Regions from separate parts of the Cytobacillus spartinae genome, predicted to be linked through region 2. Evidence: a T-box and tRNA genes for the amino acid it is inferred to sense, from the RefSeq annotation. Region 2 holds a T-box; the other holds one or more tRNA genes.

Region 1 (15,617 bases), on a different contig from region 2:
CTCTTGCACTCCATCGTTGGATGGAGTGTTTTTCTTTATGACAAGTTTTTTTATGCTTTTCACCTCAAAACACTTGACACAATATTTAGTAGCAGCGTAAACTGAAGACAACAAGATATGGACAGACATCCTGAAGTTTCCAACTTTCTTAAAAAAGGGAGGAACGCCCAGAGTCTTCTAAATCGAATCATAAAGGAGTTGAGACCCATGTTCCCTGTATTACCAGCCAAAATGGATCCACAATTAAAAGAGTTAGTTGAATTAGAAAGAAAGCGTGTGTTAAGCATCAAAAAGTGCAAGCCCCGTATGTTCTGGGGAGCTGTGTTCTTCTTCGTTTTAGCATTCGGATTTTTGAAGTCATTTGAAATGGGGTATGGAGTTGCTTCCATTCTATCTGGTGCCGTGAGTATCCAGGCGTGGATGCAATGGATAAAACTTCAGAAAACATCTTATACGTTTCAAGGAGGGAGTGTAACGGTCTATGGCGTTGTCAATCACCAAGACTGAGATGCAGCAAGAAGAAGCCTATTGGGTAGAGGGGTTTCATACCTATTACCAGCAGCATTCCTTAGAACTACCCATTTCCATTCCTGAATTCCGTGAACTCCTCTCCACGTTCCTTTGTCATCCAGATGAGGCGAATTCCAAAGAAACGCTTTATAAACAATGGATCGAAGAAGGAAAGGAGGGGAGAAGGGAAGCGAATCATCTCTTAGAGGCATTTCTATCGGAATGGCTGCATCAGGAAGAGACGGTGAACCAAGCGGTTAGACGATTTCTCACCCTAATCTTCAGCTCTCCTGGTCACCCGGAGCCACTGGTTCCCGCTTCCTTCTGGAATCGACCACTAGGCATCCTCATGAAAGCCCACCAAACCTCCTTTCCCATGATTCTTCTCACCTCTGGAGATGCGGCGTGGTTACTTGGCGTCAGTCGCCAGTATATCCATGAAGAGTGGACAAAAGGAAAACTACCTTCCCAAAAGGTAGGAAAATACCATGTATTCTTGCTATCCGACCTGTTAGCCTATGCTCATCAAAAAAAGAATCAATCTTAATTCCTTAGAGGAATTAAGATTCGGGCGAAATTCGTGACGAATTCTCGCCTTATGCCCTGTCAAACAAGATTATTTGACAAGGCTTTTCGTGTCTAGTATGTTGAATATAGGTATATAATACGAATATAGACACGATAAAGAAGGAGGGACGTCACATGAAGGCAACACTCAATTGGAAGCCTCTTGAGCCGATTACATTTCCTCAAGAAAGACTTCTGCAACAACAACTCAAACGAAGTGGATACCCAACACTTCATCCTCACCTCATCACGCATCTCGCCGTTCGCGGGTTTCATCAAGTGAAAGATGTCATGGCTCATCTGTTTCCAACAAAAGAGCAATGCCACGATCCTTTCTTGATGAAAGGCATGAAAGAGACGGTAGAGGCTTTAGAGATGGCGATTATCTCTGGAGAACACATCACGGTTGTCGGCGACTATGACGTGGATGGGATTTCGGCTACCGCCATTGCGGTTCAAACGCTGAAAAAATTGGGGGCGAACGTAGACTACTACATTCCTCACCGCAAACGTGAAGGCTACGGGATCAAAGCATCCGTCGTAGAGAACCTCAAGAAACGAGGCACAAAAATCATCTTAACGGTTGATAACGGGATTAGTGCGCATGAAGCAATTCGTCTTGCAAAATCCTACGGCATGACGGTGCTGTTAACGGATCATCACCATCCGGGTGAAACATTACCTGAAGCGGATGTCGTCATCAATCCTCACCAAGAGGGATGTCCGTATCCGTTTAAGAGCATCTGCGGAGGACTCATCGCCTTTAAACTGGCTCAAGCCTTGTTTGACTACATGGGGATGAGTGGGGAAGAAGATGCGTTCATTGAAGCAACCGCTCTTTGTACGGTAGCAGACGTCATGCCACTCGTCGATGAGAACCGCTACTTTGTCGTAGAAGGCTTAAAGCGCATGAAATCAAAGCCTTCGGTTCCGATTCAAGCGTTGATGAAAGCCCTTGGCATGGATCCAAAAGGATTAAATGAAACTTCGATTGGTTTCTACATGGGTCCAGCTCTTAACGCACCAGGTCGTTTGGATTCGGCTGAAGAGTCGCTTAAACTTCTCCTCTCTCAGACGAAGTTAGAAGCACTCATTTTTGCGAATGTTTGCGGCGAATGGAACAAAAAACGTCAAGTGTTAGCAGAAGCAGCGAAAAAAGAAGCGGAAACCTTGCTGACAGACCATCCGGTACAAGTCTTGCTCATGCCGAGTGTCGATGAGGGGCTTGCGGGGATTCTCGCTGGTCAATTAGTTGAAATGACCGGAAAACCAGCCATCGTGCTAACAAAAGGGAAAACCGATACGGGGAAAGAGGTCTATAAAGGCTCTGCTCGTACATTTTCTGGTTTTTCATTGTACGATGCGTTTGCCGCCGTCGAGAAAAAACACCCTCACGTATTTGTGAATTGGGGTGGTCACGCAGAAGCCGCTGGTCTTTCTTTAGACCCTGCCCATTTTGATTTGTTCCACGCTGCGATTCAGGAAGTATATGAAGCAACCGAACTTGGCGTATCGGTGAACGAGTATCTTGCTACCATTTTTGAACAAGACATGTTTACCCTGTGCGATCACATGGAATGTTTGGCACCATTTGGTCACGGGTTCCCACGTCCAGTGTTCCGAGTGGAATGTGTAGTAGGCGAAGTATCCATCTTTGGACCGAAACAAAACCACCTTCGCTTCTTCTCCGTGAATGGCTCTGAATTCACGCTATTCCGTGGAGCGGATGCCAACATTCAAGTGGGTCAGAAACTAGCCGTCTATGTGACGGTCGGTAAAAGTTACTTTGCGGGTCGTGACAAGTATGACATCCTGGTTTCGGACTATGAAGTGTTGTAATCTGTGACAAAATACGAAGAACGCTCTCCGAGAGGGCGTTTTTTTATTGGAATACCCTTTGAAAAGGTGTATTTTTAATGAATAACGTGATAAAATAAAAGGAGCGTATCTTAGATTTCACTCGAAAAGGAAGGAAAAAAGGATAAGAAAAGGGGAAATGAACCATGGAATTACTTGGCGGAATCATGATTGCTGTTGGAATTGTCGGCTTTTTGACCACTTCCGTAAAAAAAGAAAAAGCGCCTAAGAATTCAACCATCCTTGATGATGATTTACTCCTGCTTTTGGCCACGAGAAAATCGTCTGCACCTCCTGTTAACCGTATAAAAACATCTTCTTACGAACCAAGGAAAGACACTTCTTTCCCGAAGAAAGACACTTCTTTCTCAAGGAAAGACACTTCTTTCTCGCCGAAACCTTCCATGGCAACAGCGAGAGATTGGGATACTTTTCGAGAAGACATGGCTAGTGTCTCAAGAGAATTCCAAGATCAATCCATTCGCATAATGGATGTGGACAAAGAACTAAACAAACAGTTACGTGTGGCTCAACCCAAAAATCATTTCGGCAGTGCCTATGATGCGTTTCAAGCCTTTGAACAACCATTTCGCATGTAAGGGGGAGTAAAAAAATGGGACCAATCGTTCAAAAACTATTAGAACAGGAACGAAAGAATCTTTCCGCAGAAAAGGAGAGATTGCTTAAGCAACTGGCTCAAATAGAGAACAGAATGAAGGTAGTGGAAAACGCTCTTTCTGATTTGAGTGAGGTGAAGGCATCTTGATGAAATGTCCTCAATGCCAAACCGGAACACTCCGTGCTCTTCGGGGTGTTCTCTCCTGTACTCGCTTTCCGGTCTGTCGCCACAAGGAAACCTATCATTTCCAAGTCGCTACTTCTTCTTCCTCTAAGTCGTACATCGTATTTGACTATGAGACAAGTGGAAGAAGCCATCGTCATGACAAGATCATTGAAATTGGAGCCGTCAAGGTTCGCAATGGTCAAGTCGTCGATGAGTTTGAAGCACTGGTGAATCCAGGCACCTATATTTCTGCTGTGATTACCCAAATCACGGGAATTCGGAATTCCGATCTCATCGGAAAGCCTACCGAAGAAGAAATCTTGCCTGCATTCATCAAATGGATTGGAGATGTCGACTTCATGGTCGCACATAACCTATCGTTTGATGCCCGATTCCTAAAGGCTGCTTGTATCCGTCTAGGACTTCCACTCTTTAGTGGAGAAGGGGTTTGCACCCTTCAAACGGCTCGTACGCTTAATATTCCAAGTGCCAATAACAAACTTGGGACATTGTGTGATTACTTCGGGATTTCGCTGGTCAATGCCCACCGAGCGATAGAAGACGTAAGAAGTACTCAACAACTTTTTGAGCGGTTAAAAGAAAGAGGAGACGTACCGTACAAGGCGTTCTCTGAGTTCTGTAAATCCTAGAACAGAGCATGTCTCTGTTCGTTATGATTCATTCATCTTTTTTCCCGATTCTTACAAAAACAAAAATATAGGGAAATAAGAATATTAAGGAGGTATTTCATGAATAAACCCGCTCTACTCTTTGCTCTTTCCGCTCTCCTTTTAACCTCAACCACTATTTTCTCCTCCACTCAACACATTCGCTCCCTCGAAAATGATCTACAAGAGGTTACTCATGACCTCGGACAAGCCACTCATCAACTCGAAGCCCTTGAGCAAAAGGAAGAGACGGTTAAAAAAGCGGTACAATCCGTCAGTTTTTCTGTTGGAGCGATCCTGACCTACGACAAAGATGGAAATAAAAATGGATCCGGTTCTGGTTTCCTCATTGACGCAAAAGAAGGGTACATCGTCACCAACGCTCACGTGGTCAAAGAGGTTGATAAAATGGAACTGCTGACCCCAAAAGGCGAAAAGATTCCAGTTAGTCTGGTTGGGAAAGATGTATTTAGCGACTTGGCCGTCCTAAAGGGAAATCCGGACCAATTGAGCAAACAAGACATGAAGCCACTTGCTATAAAAGAAGAGTCAAGCGTGGAAGTAGGAGACACCGTATTTGTGGTAGGGTCTCCACTCGATGAAAACTTTGCTTCGACGATTACAAAAGGCATGGTTTCCGCTATCAATCGAATTCTTCCGATGGAAGATTGGCACGGAATCAAGTATTGGGAACAATCCCTCATCCAAACTGACGCTCCGATTAATCCTGGAAACTCAGGAGGAGTTCTCGTCAATGAACAAGGAGTGCTTGTGGGTGTTCCAAGTTCTAAAATTGATAACCCGATTGTCGAAGGAATGGGATTTGCGATTCCCATGAACGAAACCGTGAAGATTGTATCAGGCATCATCGAACAAAAGGGAGACTTCGTTCGCCCTTCCCTTGGAATTGGGGTCATCCCCATCTCGCAGTTTGAGGGAGAAACCCCGTTTGAACTGTCAGAAGGACTGTATGTAGAAAATGTAGAATCTCGAAGCAAAGCATCCCTACAAAAAGGCGATGTCATCTTGAAATTTGACGGAAAAGAAGTCAATAACCTCTTAGATCTTCGAAAGGTCTTGTTTGAGAAAGAAGTCGGAAATGCTGTGGAACTGACCGTAATTCGAGAAGGCAAACCGAAAAAGATGAAGGCGACTCTCGTTCCTTTACAAACCTCTCCTGAATAAGGGGAGTTATGTTCTGAATTCCCTTTCTGGATTTCAGACTTGTCTCTCTTTTGAGAGCAATCACTTTTGAAAGGATGATTGTTTTGACCAAACAAAAACGCAAACCATTGTTAACTGGAATCCTTGCTTTTGCCCTCGTGGCAGGATTCGCCGGAGCTACCTCCGCCGCTCAAACCGTTACCTATTCTGTAGAGATTCAAGAACCTTCTCTGGATCTGGTTGTAACCGGAAATACGGCTTTACAGACTTACCAAAAAATTGACGGGGTCATTGTCGCTGATACCGTGGTGAATATTAAAAACAACGGAAGTGTGGATGGTCGACTCTATGCCCAAGTGGGAGATGTGTCTGCAAGTGGATTGACCTATTCGACTACGATTCCAGATGCAGCAAGTGAAGTGCTTACTTCAGTGTCCGATGCGGTAGCCACTACGCTGTTAGACCAAACCCTAAAGAACACGAACTTTGAGGTCCTTGCTGGTGGCAATGAAAACTTCGACCTTGAGATTTTGTTTGGGGCGAACACCCCAACAGGAACCTACAACATCCCGGTCACATGGACATTGCTTGCAAAATAAGGGAGATTTTTTCTCCCTTATCTGAATTCCGAGAAAGGAGTTCAGATTATCCAACCCATCTAAAGGAGGAAATGTCATGAATATGAACAATGATTCTACTAATCTTTTTTCCCTATTCTTTTTTCCTGTAAGGAAAAAAGATTGTAGGGAAATAAGACTACAATCCACAACCCCATGGTTCTTGCGAATGTTGCTTGCTTTGATTCTTTCAGTCGTTTTGACGACTTCATTTGTGACTCAAGGTTCAGCCAATACAGGGTTAAATGTAGCACCAGCCAAGATGAAAATTGAAGAGGCCATTCCTCAAGGAAAACGAGTTCCTTTGAAGGATGTGGTCGTGAAAAACTCTGGCGATCAGGAACAAACCTTTACAGTAGAGTCCAAAGGCTATCTTCACGGAGATGTGAAACAGTTCAAATTAAAACCCAATGACTCGATGACCATTAAAACGTGGTTAGAAGTACCCGAAGATGGAGCGGTAGGCTCACACTCCGACTCTCTTCGCATTGTGGCTGATGGGGGCGAAGTGAACAAAGCCGCCATTGAAGCCGTTGTCATCTATGAAGTCAAAGAAGGTCCTTTTTGGGTGAAGATAACATCTGCTTCTTCCAATGGTTCGAGTGTTGTAGCCACAGCCGGAGGATTTTTGGTTCTCCTAGTAGGAGTGGGAGTTGTTGCATTCTTCGTGTTCAAACGTCGTAAAGAAGGATACACTCCAAAAATCAAAACTCCGAAAGCACCGAAGCAACCACTTTCTCCAACCAAGTCAAATCTACTTCAAGATGATTCGATGTATTACACCGCTCCTTCTATCCCTTACCCTCCTCAACCTCACTATCCCGTGTATCAACCAGTCACTCCGCAGGTCATGTATGGTCCTCAGCCTATGGCTCAAGAAGAAGAGTCTGTTCAAACTCCAGAAGTCTCTACGGCACCGTCTGTTCCATCATCCCCTTCATCGTATCTTCCAGTTCCAACCCAAGAAGCCCCACGAGGATCTTTAGTAGAAAGGTTCTACAACCAATCGAAATAGGTTCAACTCTTAATAGAACAAGGGAATGATTGTATAATAAAGGTATAAAAAACATTCCCTTTGTTTCTATTTGTTCAACAAGTTGTGCATTTTGGGAACAGGAAATCTCCTCCTTATCTCGAACATGAGAGAAATGAGGGCCTTTACACGATCATTCTACTAAAGCAGATGGCTGGTATCTGAATTCGAATTTCTTGTAAAAGAATTTTGACATTCCTACGGTTGTCTGCTTTTTTATTCGGCACTTTTCTTCTAGCGAATCAGCCGCTCTGAATGTCTGTTTCGCATGGTAGACGGGATGCCTTTTCATTTGGGTACAGGAAGACATTGTCTTCAGAATATAGAATCCACGAAGCAGAAGGCATTCACTTCCTTTGTATCATCACTAATTTCATTAATTTGTAGGAGAGTGAAAGAATGAGAGGATTAAAATGGTTGTTGGTAACACTTGTCGCATTTGTCATGTTTTCTGGTGGGTTGTCGGTGGATGCAGGATTTTTCCCATCCAAAACGGTGTTTAGTCAAAAGCAGCAGGAAGCCTTGTCACTAGCCAAGAGTCACGATTACACACAAGCGTTGAAAACCTATACGCTCTATAACAAAGGAGAGAAATGGGCGATCATTGGAAAAGCGTCTCCTGAAGACCAAAAAAGAGGCGTGTTGCATGTTGTGGCCTTTGACCCAAACGACCCAAAGAAGGATGTGTATGTAAACATCCAAATCCCGAAAAATGGTCAAGTTCAATTTGCGTTTTCGACTCCAAAGATTAGTCATAAAAATGGATTTGTCATTCTCATGGATGGTTCGGGATCCTACAAACTAACCTTTGCTGAATCCTTCTTAAACCCAACGTACATGGCTCCAAGCACCGATAAGGCGATGGTTGATTTGGCTAAGAAAATTACCAAGGATAAGAAAACGCCACTGGATAAATCGAAAGCCATCTTCTATTGGGTGACGCAGAATATTGCCTATGACTGGAACAAAGGTCAAGCCAAAATATACAACGCCACGGAAACCTTAAAGAACAAAAAGGCTCAATGTACGGGGTACTCCAATCTGGTCGCAGCCCTTCACCGAGCAGTAGGCATTGAAGCCAGTGTTGTGTATGGCCAAAAGATGGAACACGTTTGGAACGAAATCTACATTGGGGACAAAACGTACTTTGTCGATGCAACGTGGGGTGCAGGATACGCTGATAAGAAAGGCAAATTCATCAAGAAATACAACCCGAACTACTATTCTTCAACACTCTGGAAATCTCACAAGAAAGACGAAGTGTGGTGCTTCTAGCATCCATTAGAAATCCCTAGAAGAGCGAGGCGAACCTTGCTCTTCTTTATGTCTAACGATGGTTAGGAGGATGACCATGGATATTCAAGAACTCAAATCTTTACTTAAACCTGGTGACCTCGTCACCGTACAAACCCCTATGTTTCAAGGCGATGGGGTGGTGTTTGCTATTTTCCCCAAAGAGCGGTTTCCGATTCAACTGGAATTAACTCAACCAGACGGGGATGGTCATGCCATGAAGCGAGTCGCATGGGCAGAAATCAAATTCTGGCAACCAAATTGAATACCTTGTCACTTGAATGAATAACGGTATCATGGTATACTAATGGTATGCTTCATTAGCCATCCTATCGTGAAAGTAGAGTAGTAGATGCTAGCGGGAAACTAGAAGTCTACAGGAATCTAGCGGGAACTAGGTTCCATTATCTCTCCCATGCCCTCTCAACGAAGAGGGAGGGTGTTTATAGGAATCTTTTTATGAGAACCAGATGACGACTATTGTACAGTGAAGCGGGTGCAAAGAATAGGCAAAGCCGAGATTCTGAGCGGAGGCGACACGACCCGTGGGTATCCTTAAGTGTTCCCTCGCCTTGATCCATGGTCGTTCCATTTCGGGCAAGAGTTCTGGTTCTTTTATTTGGAATGTTGAGGTGAAAACCTTTGAAACGATATACATGCGAATGTTGTGGATTCGAAAGCAGTCAATACAAAAAACGATTTGTCGGTCACGTCCGAGTGGAAATCAAAAGCGTGAAAGCCTGTAAAAAGTGCAACTGGTTTTTAACCGATGATGAGGAAGAGAAAAAACAGGTCATGGAACTCTACCACCTAAAAGTCTAAGGAGGCTCAGAGAATGGATATTCGGTACGGAAAATCAAGAAGATGGTATACCTCCGCGTCCTTTCGATTGATGAAACGAGTTCGTCTTCTTCTTGTCATTCTTCTTTCTCCCCTTTGGCTTCCGCTTTACGCGTTAGCCACCATCGGAGATTGGTCAGGAAGGGTAGTAGACCAACTGGATAGTGGGTTGCAAAGAATACTAGATCATATCATTCCCCAGAAGAAGTGAAACTCATAACGAACTAATCTATTTCTCTCTCTTTTAGCGGAAGGAAAGAGAGGGGTTGGGACTCGCTCCCCCGCACATTCCGAAATCTCTACGGGAGAATTCGGATATAGAGTGCATGCTTCCGCTTTTATGTAACTCGGGAAAGGGTGTTTCTCATGCTGTTAGGTTCATTCATTTTTACCATTTCTCTCATTGCTTCTGTCTCGTGTGGGGTCATCTTGGTCTTAAACCTAGAGGATTTTTGGGGAAAGAATCGAGTGTGGAAAAAGCGACTTCAAGCCGTCTTGGGAATCTTCGTCCTGAGTACCCTATCTCTGGTTGGGATCACGATGTTGTTCATCGACTACCTGAATTAAGGAGGAGGATTTTAGTATGACCACCTTGAGCCATGAATCAAAGGTTCCAAAAGAAGATACAAAACAATTAGTAGAGAGGGATCAAGAGATTCGAAAACGAATTGCCCGTACGATCCTCATTCAACAAACCCTCAAAGACAACAGAGAAGCCTTAAAACGATTAGGGGATAGGTAATGTGAAGACCATAAAACTTTCAGAATTACAACAACAGATTCGAAAAAACCAAGAAACACACCAAGAAGCCCTCACGCTTCACCAGCAGATTTTAGAAGAACGTGGGTTAAAAAAGGGAAGAGTTCGTCCACGAGATCCAGAGGAGCAAAAGATATTGGATTCCTTTACCCGAAAGTGAGCGATTACCATGGTCATTTGTCCGTATTGTCAAAACCAAGCCAAACTCTTGAGTTTTTCGGATTAATGGATACAGGACTCGATGAATCTGACCCGTGAAGAGGCTCATATCGGCTGTTTCAATGAGGAACAGTGCGAAGAAATCATCTTTTTAGCGAAAGAATACCGATACTTACACGAAAGGAACGAAAGAACTCAATGAAACCCACCACTACATCGCTAAGACTACAACGACAAGTCCGTATAAAACGTCGGCTCTTGGCTTGTTCTGTTCTGGTCCTGTTGGCTGGGGCTTATTTCGGAATCACACTCACCAAACAATACTTCCAACTCAAAGAAGCCCATAAAGAGCAAAAAAGCCTTCACCTTGCCTTAAAAGAGGTAAAGCGGGAAGAGCAGCGTTTACAAGAAGAATTGGTTCGCTTAAACGACGATGAATACATTGCCGACCTTGCAAGAATTGAGTTTTTCTTTTCAAAAGAACAAGAAATCTTGTTTGTCTTGCCAAAATCGAAGAAACCATAGGAGGAAAACTATGAACTCAACCTCATCTACCTCATTGCACGACTTCCAAGAAGGGGAGTATGTGTATAGCACCCAATATCGCTCCGTGTTTACCATAGAAAAAGTGTTTACCTCTCATCTTTACATCTGTGATGAAAAAGGAAAGAAGCATGGCTATTCGAATTACGGAGACTTGAGACGTGCCACATGCGAGGAAATCCAAGCCTTTCAAATCAAACGTCATTCCGCTCACACTCTGGTTGAATCTCCATCTATCTCTCACCCTATATCCCTGTAATCCATAGAGAGGAAAACTCCTCTCTTTTTTCATTTCCATACTTGGTAGATTCTGTAATAATAGAATCATAGAAATTTAAAGGAGAATACCTATGAAAGGTTGTTTCAGTCTATTATTTGGAGTCATAGTGGTGTCGATGTTATTCAGCACTCCTGCTTATGCTCATCCAGGGAATACCGATTCAAGCGGAGGGCATACGTGCCGAACCAACTGTCACGAGTGGGGACTCAATTACGGAGACTACCATTACCACGATTCATACGGAGGTGGTGGGGGAACCTATGAAGAAGGCTACGATTTGGGCTATGAATATTCCTATTCTTACACCTCGGAGTGTGAGGAGGAGTACGAATGGTGGTGGGAAGGTTCTCAAGCGTTTGGAGATGGCTATGAACAAGGAATTGCGGATGGCCACGAAGAAGGGCTAGAGGTCTGCTACATGAATAGTTACAACTCAGGTTACGAGTGGGGCTACTCCGATTACCAAGAGGGTCTTGAGTATGATGGCACCACCGTCATCTATGACGAAATTACTTTTGAAGAAGGCTATGCCGATGGCTGGAATGATTCCGAAAGCGAAGACACTGCACAAGCGGAAGAAACAGAAGAAGTCGTCTCGGTCACTTCCAATTCCACCGATAACGATTCGGATAACGATCATGTGCTGAACTCTTCCCAAGAGCAAACCGTCTATGAGAAAGGGTATTCGGAAGGGCATTGGGATGCCACGAATGAGTACATCTTTGAAGACTATGAACGAGGCTTTACCGAAGAGGAACTCTCACTCTTTCAAAAAGGCTACTATGCTGGATGGGTGGAAGGGGGAGGTGGTGGATCCCTTGAAACGATTTGGTATGAAGGTATAACATTTTTCACAAGCCATCCGTTGCTCGTGATCCTCTCACTGATTGGAGTCCTTTGGGGGATTCGAACACTCCTCCAAAAGAAACCGAACACCGCACATACGAATATAGCAAGCAAGGTGGTAAACATATTGCTTTGGACTGGTTTCCTCGTCCTGCTTTATTATCTAGTAAGTTAGAGATAACCTTTTTTCTGTTTTTGAAATCCGCTTGGATTCAAAAAGGAGAAGGGTTTTTCTTTTCTTCCAAAACTTTTTTAAAAAAAATCCATTTCACCGCTTGACTGAATATCGGTATTAATGTAGTATAAAGGTATACCAAATGAAAAGGAGTTGAAAGACATGTTCGGAATGATTGGAAAGAACACAACACATGAACAACCGATTTACGTTGACATGGTCTCTTTGACTCTATTTGAGAATACTTAATCCCGATTCTTTTTCCCTCAACTATCCCTGTTGTCTGTTGGCTGGTTTTGTGGCAAAAGTGTATATCGTTTATGGGAATGTATTCTCTGCCCCCCTTCAGAGAGTGCATTCCCCTTTTTTGTTCATTTTGCCGGTGTAGTTCAATTGGTAGAACGTCTCACTTGTAATGAGGGTGTTTGCGGGTTCAAGTCCTGTCACCGGCTCTTATGTTTGACCTACATACCTTGAGAAATGAGGAATGAAAACATGAGTCAAGTACAAATCGAAAAAGAAAAAGACATAACGAACATTGTCATCTTGTACTCCGATGGAACCAAAGAGGAGATCCAAAAGGGATTTGTCGCTCAAGTGGTTCAAGAGGAGGACGAAACGACCATGAAAATGAAGTTTGTGAATACTTCTGGTCCTGAATTGATGGATATGGCGTATGCGGTTTGTGTAGGGATGGCTCAGTTCATTCCGCCTCACATGTTAGAGGAAGAAGAAGAATAGAAGGGTAATAGATTCCCCCTACAAGGATGCGTCCTGTTTAAGTAGGTTAAAACTCTTGAGTGGCTTAGTCATACGGGTTCAAGCACTCTTCTATCCGAATTTCTTTTTGAAAGAATTTCGGACTAATCATTGCGGTGGGCTAGGCGTGGTCGTCTGATAGGTCTCATAAGCCTGTAACGAGGGTTCAATTCCCTACTCCGCAACCAAATTCTATGAGGCATTGGTCAAGTGGTGAAGACACCGTCCTTTCACGGCGGGATCGGGGGTTCAATTCCCCCATGCCTTACCAAATGGACAGGTTTCTCGACGGTTCGGGAGTATGGTCTGCAAAACCATATGAAAAGGGTTCGAGTCCCTTCCTGTTCTCCAACATCCTATACCGATGTAGCTCAGGGGCAGAGCGTTCTCTTGATAAGGGAGGGGTCGCAAGTTCGAATCTTGCCATCGGTACCAATTTCAATCACATCTTGCCCTTAGCTCAGTGGGTAGAGCGTTCGGCTGTTAACCGAAATGTCACCGGTTCAAATCCGGTAGGGTAAGCCAAATGGAGCAGTAGCAATGATGGTTCATGACAGCCTAACGGCTGGCACGAAAACGATTTTCAATCGTTTCCGCACAACTCATTCAAAAGAATGAGTTTCGAGGCGGGCAGAGCCCATCATGCAGAGGACTGAAAATCCTCGGATGTTGGTTCGATCCCAACCTTCTCCACCAAATTCGGAGGTATGGTCTAGTGGCTATGACGCTGCACTGTCCATGCAGAGACCGGGGTTCAATTCCCTGTGCCTTCGCCAAAAAGAATGCAAAGGCACGATATAATCAATCCGAAATCATAGAATTCGGAAGCCTTTCGCCAACTATAGCCCGTTGATTCCATTGGTTACGAGTTCTTCCTTACAAGAAGAATAAGAAGGTTCGATTCCTTCACGGGCTACCAATCTGAAATCTTCAACAAGGAGGAATACACATGAACAAGAAAAAAGTAGGAATCATTGGTGGACTATCTGCTTTAGTGTTAGTGCCTGTTGCCATTCTAGTCAAGCACAAGATCAGCAAACAAAAAGCCTAACCTTAAATCATAGATTGAACAGGAAAATAGAACACCCCTCTATTCTTCTGTTGAGGCTATGGCGTATGGGTAACGCGTCGGTCTGTGGAACCGATTAAGAGGGTTCGAGTCCCTCTAGTCTCCCCAAAATGACGGGATGTAGCTCAGTTTGGTAGAGCACTTGGTTTGGGACCAAGGGGTCGCAGGTTCAATTCCTGTCATTCCGATTATATGTCTAAAGGAGGAAATACCAATGGGATTATCAGGCTGGTTAGATCCAGAAGGACAATTTCACCCATGTTCGTATGGGAGACATCATGAATTTGCTCAAGACGAAATGGAACGTCTAGCGAATTTAGGAGACTATCCGTACGAAAGCGTGGACCAGTTACGAGAACGATCTTACATTCCGATGGGAGGAAGTTCTACAGGCTGGTACGTATTTCTCCCTATTAATCATGAAACCTATAAACCTATGGTATCAAAAGCCCAATATGCATGGTTTCAAACCCACTGGCATGAATTGGATGCCGAGCAACAAGAAATGGTATCCGATTGGTTAGAAGGTTTCCCTACATTAACAGAAAGGAAGAGAAGAAATGGGAGTAGCAAGTAAAGTACGATTCATTGGAACCGATGATGTCGATGCATTTTTAGAGCCAATGAACCGAGAAACCGAGTACGAGATTGTAAAAGACAATCAACACCTATACGTATTGGCTCCAGTTGGCACAAAACCGGAAGTGTTAAAAAACGAACTTCGTGTGGTATCAAAGTCCGATGTAGAGCCTTGGCAAGAGTAACCTTCTTGCTTTATGAGGAATCATTCCTCGCCTTTTCTTCTGGGAGGATAGACCGTAAGTGGAAGCGGGGCGGTCTGTAAAACCGTTGTCATCGACCTTGGATGTTCGATTCATCCTCCTCCCACCAAATATATGGGCATGGTGTAGTGGAAACACGTCGGTCTCCAAAACCGAAGCCGGAGGTTCAATTCCTCCTGTCTGTGCCAAATCTTTAAATATGGGGTCATGATGTAGTGGCTAACATAGCCGACTTTTAATCGGTCTACCCTGGTTCGAATCCAGGTGGTCCCACTTATTTGAATTCATTTGAATTCATTTGAATTCATCTATCTGAATTTCTTTAGGTATCCGAATTTCCACTGAATTTCGGACTAATTCAGACTATATGGGCCTTAAGTGTTAACGGGTTCGCACGTTTGCTTTGCAAGCAAGTAGAGGGGGTTCAATTCCCCCAAGGTCCACCAAATTCCTTTAGGGAAATACCCTCATCATACATCCTACGTTATTTGCAGATGTCCCCCCAAACAGAAGCCGTACCCAACTTTCGGGTCACGCGTTGTGAGCTGAGACTCACCATCTGCACTTTTTCCTTGTACCCCCGTAGCATAACGGTTAATGCAACGGACTTTGACTCCGTTGAAGGTGGTTCAATTCCATCCGGGGGCGCCATTAATCTGAATGATCCGAATTCCCATGCGATTTCGGAACTTGAACAAGAATTCAGAATCATGCCCCTTTGGTGTAACGGATAGCATGCAAGACTACGGATCTTGCGATAGAGGTTCGATTCCTCTAGGGGGCACCATCTGAATCAACCTATTTGGAGAGTTACTCAAGAGGCTGAAGAGATTCCGTTGCTAACGGAACAGGCGAGAAATCGTGCGGGGGTTCGAATCCCTCACTCTCCACCATATACGGAGGCATACCCA
Region 2 (15,617 bases):
TGACCATGACGTTGCATAAATCTTTTGGCATTTCATTTCTCTCCTTTTGTCCATCTTGATGAATAGTCCGATTAAAAATTCTTACCCATCTTTACACTATTCAATAAGACATAAAGAAATGACTGAAATATAAACATAAAATCTACAGGAAGTTTTATTTCACAAATGTTGTGGATACTACCTTTATAGGAGGTGATTGATTTGAAGGAGGAAGACTTTAATCAAGATACTACAGCTGCCAATATAAAAATAGTAGAGAAATTAGAAGACGGTCATGTGCACGGTTCAACAGATGGCTTATCGGAGGCAACGGCTGCAAACTTCAAAATTCAAGAAGCGTTTTATGGGGATGACGATAGGGCAAATGAGATAGCTCCAACTTATATGAACAATAATACCCCAGCCATTAAAATAAATGAGGATGGGGATTGATTTGAGAAGAAAGCTATCTAATGATAGGATAGCTTTTTCTCTTAAACATCTATTTTACCATTAAGAAATAACTCTTTTAGACCATTAGGGTAGAGTACGTAATAATCAGAGAGAATCTCTTTCTTCAACATCCATTTTGCACGACTTATGTATGGACCTTCAGTTATAGTAAAGGTTTCCCTCTCATATAAATCTTCATTTTTAAAGTCTACTACGTAAATTTGTGTTAATTCATGACCTATGTTTTCATCGATCTTATAGATATTTTCGAGACAAGTTACATAGCGTTTTACTATGATTTCTACCCCTAGTTCCTCCATAAATTCTCTTTTTAATGCTTCTTGTGATTTCTCCCCTAGCTCAATGGTTCCACCTATTGGTCTGTAAAAAACACCTGTCCCTTTCGAATGCTTCCCTTCTTGTTCTTCTAAAAGAATATAGTCATCCTTAAAGATTAACCCTAATGTATTTGCTCTTGGGCCCATTTGACACTCTCCTCATTGGTTGACAAATTAACATATTAAATAATGCTTCATAACACAATATTAATTTTTCACTAATACACAGGCATTACTTCGTACAAAATAAGGAAAAACTCTAGAGGATTGAAATCCGATGCACATTATTCTTACGATTGTCAGCATTATTGCTGTTTGGATCAGAGGTGATCACCGTGAGTGGAAAAAGTACTATACCACGATGCAGTACATTGCAATTGGTAATCTCACTTATAATTTTCTTTGTGCTTCCCATTGGTTATGGCGTTTATCTCCAGATATAAAATGGTTCAACCATACGATTTTAGAAATGGCATATACGTTTATTGTATTTCCTTTTACTGCTCTCATGTTCCTGTCCCATTATCCAGAAAACGAAGGACGATGGAGAGTTATTAGACACTATCTATTTTGGATTGGATTATATGTAGCGATAGAGTTCGTATTGATGGTACAAGGCAGTATTCTCTACAAATATGGGTGGTCCTTAGGTTGGAGCGCATTATTTGACTGTCTAATGTTTCCTTTTTTACGTCTTCATTTTAAAAAACCTTTGTTTACTCTTATTGTAAGTGTTCCAATCGCTATATTTTGGTTATGGTTATTTGAAATTCCTGTATACCTACCAATCGAACAAAGATAATGAAAAAAGCATTTTTCAAGAAAAACGAACAACTTGAAAGTGAGTGAAACTCTTGATTCATCCTGGACTGTTTATAGGGTTTTCCATGTTTTTTAGCATATTCTTGTTAGTCGGGAATGCGGCAAATATGTTCACCTTTTATCTAATCGGACTAACTGGAGTAGGTTGCTTTATTCTCCTAACAGGAATAGTTATTCAAAAGCGTTCAGACGCAATAAATAAAACATTTCAAACCGATAAAAATTATCCCACCATAATGGTAAAAGGGGCAATCATTATAGCGGGTATTGCTATGCTAATGAGTTCAATTGATTACTGGAGAGACCTCCCTTACTATATCAATAAGGAATTTTCCATTGTAAAAGGGAAACCAACTCTTGTTGATGAGTATGAAAAATCGAAAGGTGGCACCGATATTTACATCACAATTGACGGAAAGGAAATGAAATTATACCCTGAGCCAAAATATGATAATCCAAATGAGTTATATGAAAAGGTAATTACCGTCTATTATCTTCCTCATTCTGATTGGATTGAGAAGTATGAAATGCAATAAGAAGTATTAAAAAGACAGTCTCCTGAGGACTGCCACAATTCGTACTATTCCTTTAGAGATTCTTTCTCAACCAGTTCAAGGAAGTCTTGAACCACTTTTTTATTATTCTTTTCCCCTCCAAGTTTCAACATTGCCCTTCCAACAAAATTAAGCCCCTTGTTATGTCCTTCATAAATAAACCTGGTTTTTGATTCAGCCATTTTTTCTAACGTGTAAGAGAAGTTAATTTCAAATGCTTTAGCTAATACAAAACCGAGTTTTTTATGCTTCTTGTTTTCAGTATTTTCATAATCTAAAACTTCAACGATGTACGTTTCAACTCGTTTTCCTTCTTTATATTTTTGCTGATATTTAGAGCCTATTTCCCCATCATGCTTTTCAACTAGCTTATGCTCAACTACTTTAGGCATAATTCTAGTTATATTCTCCTCATCAAATAAACTCCATACTTTTTTGATATTCGCCTGAATAATGACCTCGTCTTTCCATTGAATCATTGTTTTTTACTCCCTTCCTGTTTTGAGAAATTCATCAATTTCGTTTATGTTTTGTTTTAAGCAATCTATCTGTTTTTCAATTTCTTGTTTTTTTAAAACCAGTAAATCCTCTAAATGAGCAAACGATTCATCATTCATGACCGATTGCATTTCTTGAATTGTTAACCCGAAATTTCTTAATTTTACTAACAGCATTGCCAACAAAAAAGATCCGTCATCATAGTATCGATATTGGTTACTAGGATTGATATAAACAGGCTCTAATAATTTGATTTGTGCGTAATATCTTAATGTCTCTTTACTCAACCCAGTAATTGAAGAAAACTCGCTAATTTTATACATGCTCCCCCTCCAATACCTTCATCATAAACCATGGGGTGCACCACATGGTCAATCAAATTCCACAAAAAGATTACTCGTTAAATGATTTACGGGCATAGCAGTTCAACGAAAATCTAGCATAATCTCAATAAAATGTTACATATCCATGAATAATTCCGAAATAACTACCTTTTCTTTCCTATTAAATATATAGTTAAATATGACTAAAATAAAGTTAAAGGCGGATGGAGAAAAATGATTGGAGTAAAAAAGTCCCTAGTTTTAGAAAACGAACAACTTAAAGAACAGGTTGACATATTAAAAAAGGAAATCCAACAAAAAGATCAACAGGTTATTCATTTCCTAGAGAATTTATATAGTGATTTAGTGTCCACTGTACATCAACATGAAAAGGTAAACTCGCAGCATCATGTCTTAGGTGAATTACTAAGTAAAATCAGGGACCATTTTAGTGAAGTTAATTCAATCAGTCAGCAATCAAACGATGTATCTACGATAATGATGCAAAAAGGGATGAAATTAATTGAATCCACGCACGAAATGGTTGAACATTCCAAGGAGGGTAAGGACTCTGTAAATAAGGTTGAACAACTAATTAAAAAAATGGGTCAGCAATCTGAGGAAACATCTAAAAACATGACTCAATTAGGAAAAAGCTCGAAAGAAATTCAAGATATCGTAAAAGTGATAAATGATATCGCCGATCAAACCAATTTACTAGCGTTAAACGCCTCAATTGAAGCAGCTCGTGCGGGAGAGCACGGTAAAGGATTTGCTGTAGTTGCACAAGAAGTTCGCAAGCTTGCTGAAAATACAGCTACTAGTACAAAAGATATAGCCGAGCTAACAAGAACCATACAGCAAGAAATTGATGCTGCTTTAAGAGATACAGAACAGAATATTTCTTTCGTTAAAGATAGTATTGAACTAAGTTCACTAACAACCAATAAAATAGATGTGATTGCTTCCGTCATTGAGACCGTCCAAACGGAAGTAAAGGATGTATTAGAAACGATTGAGAAACAAAAATCGTATAGTCAAATTGTCATGGATGAAATAAGCACTACAAGAGATATTTTTGACCGTGCCAACCAAACGATTCTTCTCCACATTGAAGATGCACAACTTGTAGATGATCAGCTTGAAAAAGGGATTGAAATGCTAAAGCATAAACAATCTTTCTTATCTGAATAAGTACTTGAAAGTAGTGGAACTGTTTATCCACTACTTTTTTTGGGGTTGGTTTTAACTTTGAGGTGCAAATTGTCGCAACAACACTCTCTTAGCTCCATATTTTCATAGTCCAAGCAATATTTTTGCACTAACTCAGGATCTTAGAGTCTTTTTTTCTTGTTCCAAGCAAATTTTTGACACTAACATCTACTCTTAGTGCCGTTTTTCTGTATTCCAAGCATTTTTTTTGCACTAACACACACTCTTAGTGACCTTTTTTCGCATTCCAAACAAATTTTCGGCACTAATATCTAATCTTAGTGCAATCTTTTCTTATCCCAAGCAAATTTCATGAACTAAGGCGTGCTATCTTAGCCACCTCATTCCGTATATCGAGCAACTTTTAACACTAACCCCACTCAATCTAACAGAATTTGAATATAAAACTTTATTCTCAAACAAAGTGGCATTTAAATTTTCAAAAATATCAGCAAATTCCTTGACGCATTTAAATACAAATAATACGATTCGATAAACAGCATATTTTCCTATATGCGTTTTCAAAACAACTCAAGGAAAGGATGTTATCATTGTCGTCATCTACTAACAAAGCTACTGAAATCACTTCTGATGGCTCTTTTAATAGGCAAAAAAACAGATTTGTTACTCCATTTGGAGACAATCCTGGAGACCTTCCTGTAGAAGCAGGTAGATACAGGCTTATCTGGTGTGCTGCCTGTCCATGGGCACATCGCTCTGTAATTGTTCGTAACATTCTAGGTTTAGAGAACGTTATTAGCTTAGGAACAGTTAGCCCCATGCGTCCTAGACTTGAACATGTAGACTGGGAATTTTCCCTTGATCATAATGGAGTCGACCCAGTCCTGGGCATTAGGTATCTAAGTGAGATTTACAAAAAGACAGATTCAACATACGCTGGGCGTCCAACTGTTCCGGTTATGGTAGATACAAAGAAAAATGAGGCCGTTAACAATGACTACTTCAAACTAACAAACTATTTTGAAACGGTTTGGTCCCCATTCCATAAAGAGGAGGCTCCAGATTTATACCCTATCCATCTACGAGAAAAGATAGATTCACTAAATGACACTATATTTCATGACATAAATAATGGTGTTTACAAGTGCGGGTTTGCAGTATCTCAAGAATCATACGAACAAGCCTACGATTCGTTATTTGCTAGACTCGATGAGCTTGAGGACCTTTTATCTAATAGCCGCTTCCTACTCGGTAATTTTATTACGGATTCTGATGTACGCCTTTATACAACTCTTGTTAGATTCGATGCTGCCTACTACACGGCATTTAATACGAATCGAACTCTAATTCGTGAGTTCCCTAATCTTTGGGGTTATGTTCGGGATTTATATCAAACACCTGGATTTGGCGATACGACTGATTTCGATGCGATTAAACAGCATTATCATCTATCTATTACTATTTTTACAAATAAGGATGAAGTCAAGATTCTACCTAAAGGTCCTGATTCTACTGGCTGGAAAACAGAACATAACCGTCAAAAATTAAGTAATCAAGTTGAGAAGTTCCTATACTCAAAGTAAAGAAGGGTTTAAGATGATTATTCGCAATGCGACTATAGATGAAGTATCCTTTATTCGTGAGCAAAGAATTAAAGCATACAGTGAACACTCGAAAGCCATTTCTGATGAGCATTGGCAGGCTCTAAAAAAAGCCATTTCCTCTGAAGCAGATATTCAGTCTGGCGTTGACTTAATAGTTGCTGAATTAGATGGGAAAATAGTTGGGAGTGTTGCACTGTTTCCACCGAAATCAGATGCATATGAAGGATATGTGGATGAGCTCGATTATTCAGAAATCCGCTTACTTGCAGTAGACCCCGAAGCTCGAGGCAAAGGAATTGCTTTTGCTTTAATCACAGAATGTATAAAACGGACAAAAGAAAAAGGCCTTGATGCCATTGGTCTACATACGGCCGAATTTATGAAAAGTGCATTACAGCTATATGAACGTATTGGATTTGAACGACTTCCCCAATATGACTTTGAGCCGGCTAATGATGGAATTATTGTAAAAGCTTTTAGATTAACAATATAGACGCATATTTTCATAAGATGACACCTAAAAACATCTGACGGTTTGGTCAGGTGTTTTTATTTTGGATAATAGGTCGACCACTTTGAATAGTCCAAACATAAGGATTTTAATAAATCAATTAATAGACCACTCCTCTTATTCAGAAAAATACTTAAATTCCTCTAAAATCCACATAATAAAAAGATTACTTTATTAGATACTCTTAGGAGGGGTAAACAATATGTGGAGGTTCCTAATATCCGTTATCATCTGTACACTTTTCTTCCCACCTACGATGATTTTAGCAGATAATATCGTTCCTAAAGCTGCCTTTGTCAGAGATGGAAACCTTTGGATTTTTATAAATAATGCTGAGAAACAAATTACATTTGAAGGGAAAGTGTTTGATACACCTCAATGGTCACCTGATGGTCAATCGGTTATCTATCAAAGGTTAGTACCTTCCGAATATGTTGATGGTGAGGATCAGTCAGAAGTTTGGATTTATCATATTCAAACAGAAGAGAAGAAAAAACTGTTCCACGATGGATACTCACCAAGATGGGCACCAGGAAAAAATATACTATCATTTAATTCAAAAGGTATCTTGAATATTTCTGACATGGAGAAATTTTATAACATAGCTACTGGTGTAAGTGGTTACACTTGGTTACCAGACGGCAGTGGTTTTTTATTATCTTCATCTGGTGTCCTTCGTCCTGATGGTTGGACAAGTTCCATTTTATATACAAAAAAGGTGAAAGATAATTATTCTGATATAATTCTATTCGGTGGTGTGGATCACTTTTTTACCCTTCCACGAGAAATCGGTGTTGATGATAACAACAAAATAATTGCCGTCTATTCGAGCGACTTTACCTTTTCACCCTCAAACAATTGGATTTCTTTTGTTGTTTCCCCTACTGCTTCATGGTCTATGGATAGCAACATGCTATGTGTGATCTCTAGTGACGGAAAAGATTTTGAGGTTTTAGATGAAATGATTCTTGATGTGGGGAAACCTAAGTGGGCACCATCTAATGATACGATTGCATTTATTGCCGGTGGTGGGAGAATTGTGTTTGGCTTTAAGAACAAGGATTTAAAGGTGAGGGAAATGCCAGTATCGGGAACTTACACCCCTGAGGACTATGCCGACCTTGACTTCGATTGGATTAGTAATGATGAATTAGTGACGTCAAGAATAAAGGAGAAAGAGTGGTCTAATGACTTTAGTGAACATCCCCTTCCTTCTCTTTATTTTATAAATTTGCCTAAAAATAAACAAATTCAAGTTTCACATCCACCTAAAGGGTTCGGTGACTTTGCACCCCAATATGTCTCAACCATGAAACAGCTTGTATGGCTTAGAGGTACGTCTATCACGGATCATAACAGAACTCTTTGGAAAGCTAATCCGGACGGTACTGGTGCAGAGGAATGGATAAAGAATGTTGAATTAATTACTTTTTTCAAAGGGTATGGGAAGGAGGATTAAATCACTAATAAATACTTTATTTATTTAAAATACCTATTGACATTTGGTTATTCCCACCATATAATTCATAAAAATACCATTTAAATTACAAAAAGCTAAGAAAAGGACATGAATCATTTTGAACTTTCTTTTCTAGAGATTAGGGTCACTGGCTGAAAGCCCTAAAGGAAAGAGGATGATTTACCACCTTGGAGCTATTATGGGGAAATGTAAGTATCCATAATCGGGAAATCCGTTATCTGTTATAGAGCGTAATGTATTGACTACATTACGAAATTAGGGTGGAACCACGACCACACTCGTCCCTTGCGTATGGATGAGTGTGGTTTTTTGATGTTTCTGAAAATAAATTTAAAAGTAATCCAAGTTACAATAGAATATTTTTAAGGCTTTGATAAGGACATGAATGATTTCTACCTTTACTTTGCAGAGATCAGGGGCGCTGGCTGAAACCCCTGAAGTAAAGAATATCATTTACCACCTTGGAGCTATTATGGGGAAAAGAGAGTATCCATAATCGGGAGATCCGTTATTATTTTTGAGCGTAATGTACAATGACATCATTACGAAATTAGGGTGGAACCACGACCGCACTCGTCCCTTTACTAGGGAGGAGTGCGGTTTTTTGTATATAAAATAATAATAAATTGCTTTGATAAGGACATGATTCATCCTAACTTTTCTTTCCAGAGATCAGGGTCACCGGCTGAAAGCCCTGAAGAAAAAGGTTGATTTACCACCTTGGAGCTATTGCGGGGAACAAAAGTATCCGTAATCGGGAAACCGTTATCGATTTGAGCGTAATGTGCTAGTCACGTTGCGGAATTAGGGTGGAACCACGACCACATTCGTCCCTATCTTGGGATGAGTGTGGTCTTTTTTATATTCAATTTAAATTTTTGGAGGAAATAATATGTCAACTCATAATGAAGTTGAAATGAAGAATCACCGAAAGTTAAGTCAGCAATTAGAGTTATTTATGTCAATGGAAGAGGCTCCTGGGATGCCTTTCTTCTTACCGATGGGGATGGTTTTGCGAAATGAACTTGAAGGTTTTTGGAAAAGAAAGCATCAACAATCAGGATACCAAGAAATCAAGACACCTATTATGATGAAACAAGAACTGTGGGAGCAATCAGGTCATTGGGATCATTACCATGAAAACATGTATTTTTCCAATGTTGATAATCAAAATTATGCGTTAAAACCGATGAATTGCCCTGGTGCAGTGCTAATTTACAAAAGTAAACGAAGAAGTTATCGTGAACTTCCGATTCGTTTGGGCGAATTAGGGTTAGTTCACCGCCATGAACTGTCAGGTTCTTTGAATGGACTTTTACGAGTGCGCTCTTTCACTCAGGATGATGCACATTTATTTGTTAGGAAAGATCAGATTGAGATTGAAATTGATAAAGTATTAGATTTAATCCATGAATTCTACTCAGAGTTTGGTTTTAGTTATAAAGTTGAGCTCTCTACTCGTCCTGAGGATTTTATGGGGTCCGTACAGATGTGGGATCAAGCAGAAAATGCTCTTGAATCCGTATTAAAGAAAAAGTCTATAAGTTATCAAGTAAATGAAGGAGATGGTGCTTTTTACGGACCAAAGATTGACTTTCATATTCTGGATTCCCTGGGGAGAAGCTGGCAGTGCGGTACTGTCCAACTAGATTTTCAAATGCCTGAAAAATTCGATTGTCATTACATTGGTGAAGATAATAAACCCCACCGCCCGATTATAATTCATAGAGCGATTTACGGGTCGATTGAACGGTTTATGGCTATTCTTATTGAACACTATGGTGGTGAATTTCCATTCTGGCTTTCCCCTATTCAAGCAAAAATCCTGCCGATCTCCGATGCCCATTTGGATTTTGCTTATAAAATCAAATCGGAACTGGAGGTATTAGGGTACCGAATTGAAGTAGATGATAGAGTTGAAAAAGTCGGATTAAAAATCAGGGAAACAGAACTCCAAAAGGTTCCTTTCATGATTATCATTGGTGATAAAGAAATGGAAAAAGGATCCTTATCAGTTAGGAAACGGAAAGAAGGAAATTTAGGTGATATGACGATTGAGGAACTGCTCTATTTATTTAAATACGAACTTGTTAAACGATGAAACTAAAAAATCCAAAAAGGTTTAAAGACCTTTTTGGATTTTCACCTCATCTTATTGAACTTGTATAAGAGGTAACATTACTTCAACAGAAGTTCCCTTATTAACTTCACTAATAATCTTAACAGTGCCGTTGTGATTTTCAATAATATTCTTACTAATCATAAAACCTAAGCCGGTTCCATTTTCTTTTGTTGTATAGAAGGGCTGTCCAATCTTTGATAAAATTTCTTCAGGAATACCAGATCCTGTATCAGTAAAACGAATAAAAATCTTATCATCCAATAAAACTTCAATTTTTAGTGAACCACCATTAGACATAGCTTCCATTGCATTTTTAATAAAGTTAATAAATACCTGTTTAATTTGATTTTCATCACATAAAATTACTGGCACTTCTAGATCAAATTTCTTAATAATCTCAATGCTATTCATATTGGCTTCAGCCTCAAGCAACGAAGTAACGTGCTCCAAAGTTTTTCGAATATCACATTGTATCATTTTCGATTTTTGTGGCTTTGCTAGGCTTAAAAGCTCAGTTAAGATAAGTTCAATTCGGTTGATCTCATTATGTACGATATCATAATATAAATCTTTTTCATTGGAATACTGCAATAATTTTAGGAATCCTTTAATAGATGTAAGTGGATTTCTAATTTCATGTGCGATAGCAGCCGCTAGCTGGCCCGCAATAGAGAGTTTCTCAGACTGAATCATTAGTTCTTCAGCCTTCTTCCTTTCAGTAATATCACGCTTAATTACGGCAAACCCGTTAATCAGATGTTGATGATCCTCTATAGGAAAACTCGTGATAAGTACGTTAATGTATGTGCCATCTTTTCTTAATCGTACTGTTTCATGCTCTAAAAACCCATTCCCTTTTAAAACTTTAATCTTATAGTTTTGAACCTCATCAATTCGGTCTTCGGGAATAAGTGGAAGATTATCTATGTTCGTACCTATTAATTCTTTTACAGTCCATCCAAATGACTTTTCGGTTGCATGATTCGCTTCTATTAGAATTCCATTTTGATCAAAAATTAAAACAGGATCCAAATTATTATCAATGAACGACTGCAATAGTGAACGAACTGTTTTTTCTTCTGTTATATCCCTAACCACTCCTGCGAGAGCAACAGTATTATTCTCTTCATCACATATAGGAGACATGCTTATACTGGTTGTAATAAGTCTTCCATCTTTCCTTTGCTTAATGGTCTCAAAATTACGTACTACTCTTCCTTCAAGTGTTTCGTTTATTAAATAGCGTGCATCGTCAAGTGTAAAATCAGGTGTTACCGGTAATTTTTCCCCTTTGATTTCATCTTCTTTCCAGCCAAATATCTCCTCGAAAGCCCTGTTTACCTGAATGATACAACCATTCAAATCAAATATACCAATTCCTTCTGATGATAAATCATAAAACGACTTTAATCGCTTTAGTTCCACCTCAGAAACCTTCTGTTCTGTAATGTCAACAACCTGTCCTATTGTCAACATCTTCCCCATAAATGGTGCTTGAGAAACTTTAAGTAATCCCCAAACTGTATGTCCCTGTTTATGGATGTAACGCTTCTCCATTTGAAAGGTAGTTATTTCTCCATTAAGAAGCCTTGTGTTTTGCATTAAATCCAGCATTAAATCTTTTGGATGGGTAACGGTATGAAAGCTCATTTTCTTAAGTTCTTCTTCCGTATAACCTAAATAATCACATAAAGATGAATTAACATGAAGGAATTTACCCTCCTCATCCATGACTGCCATACTAATAGGTGCGTATTCAAAAGCTCTATTAAATATATCTGCATTGATTGAATCTATTTCAAGAAAATTTTGTGTCATGTCAGATCCCCTATTAAAATATCGGATTGTATAAAGCCCCTATTTATTATGATAATATTTTCCAGTGTAATTAGATATACAAAGTGTGCATTTAACAAATTAACAGGATCTGAAATTAACTATCTCTCACCTAGTATGCAAAGATACTCTTTAATAATGGTGTGAAAGTAATTAATTTTTTTGAATCTTTTTTTGGTCAAGTTTTATATTCCTTTTATCTAGTTCTACTTTTAACATATGAATAAAATCATGATCTAACGCTAATTGCAGCGATGAGTAATAAGCCTCTATTAACTCTTTGTCTGAAATTTTCAAAACTAACTTTACCCCTTTATTTATAAATCTATTACGCTACTCAATAACTAACTTTCCAGTAGGGAAATAGCTTCCGTTAAACAAAGTTGATAAAACTCTTCTTTCCCATCTAACACTTTGTTCTAATAGCCTAGCCTCTATTATTCTCTTGAAATTATTTACAGTAAACTCGTCTACACATTAACAATCTCAGTATAGTGATAATTACATTTGTCTATTATACCCAACATCTTTAGGGGGGTAAAGGCTTTAGGACTGTTTAATGTACAGACCATTTTAGATTGGAGCTAAAAATCTAAAAAGGCATTGCCATTTCTTAATACCGAAAGGTTTTCTATTCTTATTCTTAACTTGAACTCGGTTTGGTATAAACAAAAGTAATGTAATATCACTAAATATTTAACTTTACTTAAATATTAAGCGTGCATTATAATTAAGTTAAGAGGTGGATTTTATGAATCAAGATATTCAAAAAATATGCTTAAAAATTGTCGATTATTCTAATGCGCTGAGTTCCTTTTTTTTAGAGGATTTTAAGAAGCTACACGATAACGAATTTTCTAATCTATCTACTAAGCAAAAAATTATCCTAGAGCTTTTAAGAGTGCAAAACCGTACCGTTAACGAGATATCACAATATTTTTCTATCACCGCAAGCGCAGCTAGCCAACTAATATCCAAGCTAGAAAAAGGGAAATACGTTAAAAGAGAAATTAATTCAGAAAACAGGAGAGAGATTATCGTTCAACTAGGAGAAAAAGGCATTGAATACAATAAAATGGTGGATCATAATCAGCTTTACATTATAGACAAATATTATGCTAAGCTGCCTAAGGAAGATCTTGAAAAACTCCTGGATCTTCACGAAAAATTATATAAAATTGCATCTGAGACACATCAGAAAGATTAATTTTTTTGTATAACACTTAAGTTAATTAAACTATTAACCAAACTTAATATAAGGGAGAGTTATCGATGAGTGACTTTACGATACAATTAAAAGACGGTCGTAAAATAGGTTACATTGAATATGGAGATAAAACTGGGATTCCCGTACTGTTCTTTCATGGTACTCCTGGATCTCGCCTGTTATATTTAGACGACGATGATGTTGCTAAATCATTGGGAGTTCGACTTATAAGTATAGAACGCCCTGGGTTTGGACTATCAACCCCAAAGCCTAACCGAACTCTCTTAGACTGGGCTGATGATGTTTCTGAAGTAGCTGATCAATTCAATTTGCATAAGTTTTCTATAATCGGTGTGTCAGGTGGCGGTGCATTTGCAGCAGCTTGCGCTTTTAAACTTTCTGAAAGACTACATTCTGCTACTTTAATAGCAAGTGCCACCCCTTTCCCGAACGGAAAACCACCAAAAAGTATGATGACGGCAAATAAATTAGCCTTTATTTTAGATAAGAAAGCTCCTTGGCTAATGAGAGCCAGTTATCGTTTGCACAAAAAGATCATGACTGAAAAGCCAGAAAAATATATAAGAGATACTAAAAAAGGGAATAAACACTTGAACGAGTGGGATCGAAAATTCTTACAAACAGATGAAGACGTCAAAGCTATGATGCTTCATTTAGGCGAGGCATTTAGAATGTCAGTAGACGAATGTGTAAATGAACCCGTTCTTCTTTCAAAACCGTGGGGATTTTCAGCAAGCGAAATTAAGACACCTGTTTATGTCTGGCATGGTGAAAACGATAAGATGTCACCATTTGATGAAATGAAAAAGCTTGCTGCTTCTATACCCGACTGCGAAACAAACTATATACCAGGAGCAGGACATTTCGTCTCTGAAGATGAACAAATTTGGAGAGAAATTCTCGGGAAAATTAAGAAAAGCCACCCAGTACACGAATGATTATGTTGTGTTGCGAATTAGAGGGTAACTCAAAATGATTACCCTCTAGAGGCCTTAAAAAAACGCCATAGCATCTGAGCTACTGAAACTAGTTTCCACATACTCTCTAATCTTCTTCCAAACCCCTTCCTCTTTACGAAATGTCTCAACAAAAAGTAATTTATTTTCGAATATTTCACCATCAATCTCAAACTTCACCCAAAATACAGCTATTGCTTCTTTATTTTTATTTATCTCTGTAAGAATATCCTCAAAGTACCATTTAGGATTTCTCCCTTTATAACTTTCATATGCCTGTTTCCACCCAACTTCCGAACCATTATAATCCCAATCACTAACAATTTCTTTGTGGGATGCCCACCTAACCTGTAAAGCATTTGAGGAGTGACACACAATTTGCGCTTCATCTAAACTATTCCATGCCTCTCGATAGCTGATTAAAAACTCTTTAAAATCAGCTAATAATTCCTTTGCCATCCAACCATCTCCTTTTCATGACCAGCAGAATAAACTTCTAAACAACTTGATGAAATTCCTTTCCAGACAAAAACCCGAATATTAGACATTCGGGTTTTAACTAAAGAATAAATTTAGTGACTTTATTTAATTTCTAATAATGATATAGACCATATACAAGATATAAGCACTGGCTAGGAAAATACCTTCATACTTCCCAATTTTGAAATGGGTTCTTGAGAAGATAAGAAGGACTCCAGTAAGTAAAATCATAAGCAGTACATCAATAAATATCTTGCTGTCTACTGCGAGCGGGGAAATTACGGAAGCTGCCCCCAGCACAAAAAGAATATTAAAAATATTGCTCCCTACAATGTTCCCTAGTGCAATTTCGCTTTCCTTTTTTAATGCTGCTGTAACAGAAGTAATTAACTCTGGTAGAGATGTTCCTACTGCTACGATGGTTAATCCGACTAATGTTTCACTCATTCCAAACGATATAGCAATTTTGCTAGCATTATCTACAACCAAATCTCCACCAAAGATAATTGCTGCTAAACCTAAGATGGTAAATAGAACGCTTTTTCCCGAAAAAGTCTTTTCTTTCTGAGCTTTCGGAGATTCTTTCATTTGATCACGACTATTTCTTGCTACTTCAAAAATGTAGTATAGGAAAATGGCGAAAAACAACAGAAAAATCAGCCCGTCACTTCTAGTTATAAAGTTGTTTTGAAATGACTGTAGACTAATATCGCTAATTAACACTATTAGAGCAATACTAGCTAAAAGTGTAAATGGGATTTCCTTTCGAATGGTTTCACTTTCAACTGTTAATGGGTTTAGTAGAGCTGTTACTCCTACTACAAACGTTATATTAAATATATTACTACCGACAACATTTCCAATGGCAACCCCAGCATTTTGTTCTAAAGCTGCAACAATACTTACTGTGGCTTCCGGTGAACTTGTTCCAAACGCAACAATGGTAAGACCTATTAATAATGGTGAGACATTTAGAGATTGAGCAATTTTTGATGCTCCTTCCACAAAATAATCAGCACCCTTAATTAATAATGCAAATCCAACTAGTAAAAGAATATAAGTCAATTTTCTTCCCCCTTAGGAAATGGGTTCCTTTGTTTTTGAGAAATGAATAAACAGTAGGAATGAAAAATATCCAATACAAAATAGTCTTTCCCATGCTTATAAAAATACACATTTTTCATGGTTTAAACATAGGGCTTTTTCCAAACCGGCACCTAATTTACTATGATTATTTTCTAACGTTTATTTTACTTTCCT

Evidence for each region. A T-box is a leader RNA that pairs with one kind of tRNA and senses whether it is charged. The one in region 2 lies ahead of thrS (threonine--tRNA ligase), so its partner is inferred to be a tRNA-Thr.
Region 1: it has a tRNA-Thr gene. The T-box ahead of thrS (threonine--tRNA ligase) is inferred to sense a tRNA for this amino acid. The anticodon was not compared.

Annotation. Positions count from the first base shown of each region.
Region 1 is NZ_JBIACK010000004.1:107,706-123,322, forward strand. Features, by position in the region: gene ACFYKX_RS10380 (hypothetical protein) at 208-507, shown strand; gene ACFYKX_RS10385 (helix-turn-helix domain-containing protein) at 482-1,057, shown strand; gene recJ (single-stranded-DNA-specific exonuclease RecJ) at 1,213-2,916, shown strand; gene ACFYKX_RS10395 (hypothetical protein) at 3,081-3,533, shown strand; gene ACFYKX_RS10400 (hypothetical protein) at 3,548-3,700, shown strand; gene ACFYKX_RS10405 (3'-5' exonuclease) at 3,700-4,368, shown strand; gene ACFYKX_RS10410 (S1C family serine protease) at 4,468-5,571, shown strand; gene ACFYKX_RS10415 (hypothetical protein) at 5,709-6,149, shown strand; gene ACFYKX_RS10420 (hypothetical protein) at 6,226-7,182, shown strand; gene ACFYKX_RS10425 (transglutaminase domain-containing protein) at 7,621-8,475, shown strand; gene ACFYKX_RS10430 (hypothetical protein) at 8,552-8,758, shown strand; gene ACFYKX_RS10435 (hypothetical protein) at 9,136-9,315, shown strand; gene ACFYKX_RS10440 (hypothetical protein) at 9,329-9,544, shown strand; gene ACFYKX_RS10445 (hypothetical protein) at 9,786-9,920, shown strand; gene ACFYKX_RS10450 (hypothetical protein) at 9,917-10,075, shown strand; gene ACFYKX_RS10455 (hypothetical protein) at 10,077-10,253, shown strand; gene ACFYKX_RS10460 (FtsB family cell division protein) at 10,451-10,777, shown strand; gene ACFYKX_RS10465 (hypothetical protein) at 10,788-11,054, shown strand; gene ACFYKX_RS10470 (YHYH domain-containing protein) at 11,146-12,096, shown strand; tRNA gene ACFYKX_RS10475 (tRNA-Thr) at 12,475-12,548, shown strand; gene ACFYKX_RS10480 (hypothetical protein) at 12,592-12,837, shown strand; tRNA gene ACFYKX_RS10485 (tRNA-Glu) at 13,052-13,126, shown strand; tRNA gene ACFYKX_RS10490 (tRNA-Cys) at 13,130-13,206, shown strand; tRNA gene ACFYKX_RS10495 (tRNA-Ile) at 13,216-13,290, shown strand; tRNA gene ACFYKX_RS10500 (tRNA-Asn) at 13,305-13,380, shown strand; tRNA gene ACFYKX_RS10505 (tRNA-Phe) at 13,384-13,551, shown strand; tRNA gene ACFYKX_RS10510 (tRNA-Asp) at 13,557-13,631, shown strand; tRNA gene ACFYKX_RS10515 (tRNA-Val) at 13,699-13,774, shown strand; tRNA gene ACFYKX_RS10520 (tRNA-His) at 13,959-14,032, shown strand; tRNA gene ACFYKX_RS10525 (tRNA-Pro) at 14,039-14,112, shown strand; gene ACFYKX_RS10530 (hypothetical protein) at 14,139-14,501, shown strand; gene ACFYKX_RS10535 (hypothetical protein) at 14,485-14,688, shown strand; tRNA gene ACFYKX_RS10540 (tRNA-Tyr) at 14,730-14,815, shown strand; tRNA gene ACFYKX_RS10545 (tRNA-Trp) at 14,821-14,894, shown strand; tRNA gene ACFYKX_RS10550 (tRNA-Lys) at 14,908-14,979, shown strand; tRNA gene ACFYKX_RS10555 (tRNA-Ala) at 15,076-15,152, shown strand; tRNA gene ACFYKX_RS10560 (tRNA-Arg) at 15,419-15,493, shown strand; tRNA gene ACFYKX_RS10565 (tRNA-Ser) at 15,511-15,599, shown strand; tRNA gene ACFYKX_RS10570 (tRNA-Ser) at 15,605-15,617, shown strand, end outside.
Region 2 is NZ_JBIACK010000011.1:163,720-179,336, reverse strand. Features, by position in the region: gene ACFYKX_RS19820 (CoxG family protein) at 1-31, opposite strand, end outside; gene ACFYKX_RS19815 (hypothetical protein) at 202-432, shown strand; gene ACFYKX_RS19810 (NUDIX hydrolase) at 474-917, opposite strand; gene ACFYKX_RS19805 (CBO0543 family protein) at 1,048-1,572, shown strand; gene ACFYKX_RS19800 (hypothetical protein) at 1,658-2,128, shown strand; gene ACFYKX_RS19795 (SRPBCC family protein) at 2,173-2,625, opposite strand; gene ACFYKX_RS19790 (MerR family transcriptional regulator) at 2,632-2,967, opposite strand; gene ACFYKX_RS19785 (methyl-accepting chemotaxis protein) at 3,202-4,161, shown strand; gene ACFYKX_RS19780 (glutathione S-transferase family protein) at 4,731-5,723, shown strand; gene ACFYKX_RS19775 (GNAT family N-acetyltransferase) at 5,737-6,237, shown strand; gene ACFYKX_RS19770 (TolB family protein) at 6,458-7,714, shown strand; T-box leader at 7,803-8,024, shown strand; T-box leader at 8,097-8,319, shown strand; T-box leader at 8,358-8,573, shown strand; gene thrS (threonine--tRNA ligase) at 8,628-9,836, shown strand; gene ACFYKX_RS19760 (PAS domain S-box protein) at 9,888-11,675, opposite strand; gene sda (sporulation histidine kinase inhibitor Sda) at 11,847-11,990, opposite strand; gene ACFYKX_RS19750 (MarR family winged helix-turn-helix transcriptional regulator) at 12,445-12,900, shown strand; gene ACFYKX_RS19745 (alpha/beta fold hydrolase) at 12,966-13,859, shown strand; gene ACFYKX_RS19740 (hypothetical protein) at 13,914-14,336, opposite strand; gene ACFYKX_RS19735 (calcium/sodium antiporter) at 14,463-15,422, opposite strand; gene ACFYKX_RS19730 (class I SAM-dependent methyltransferase) at 15,603-15,617, opposite strand, start outside.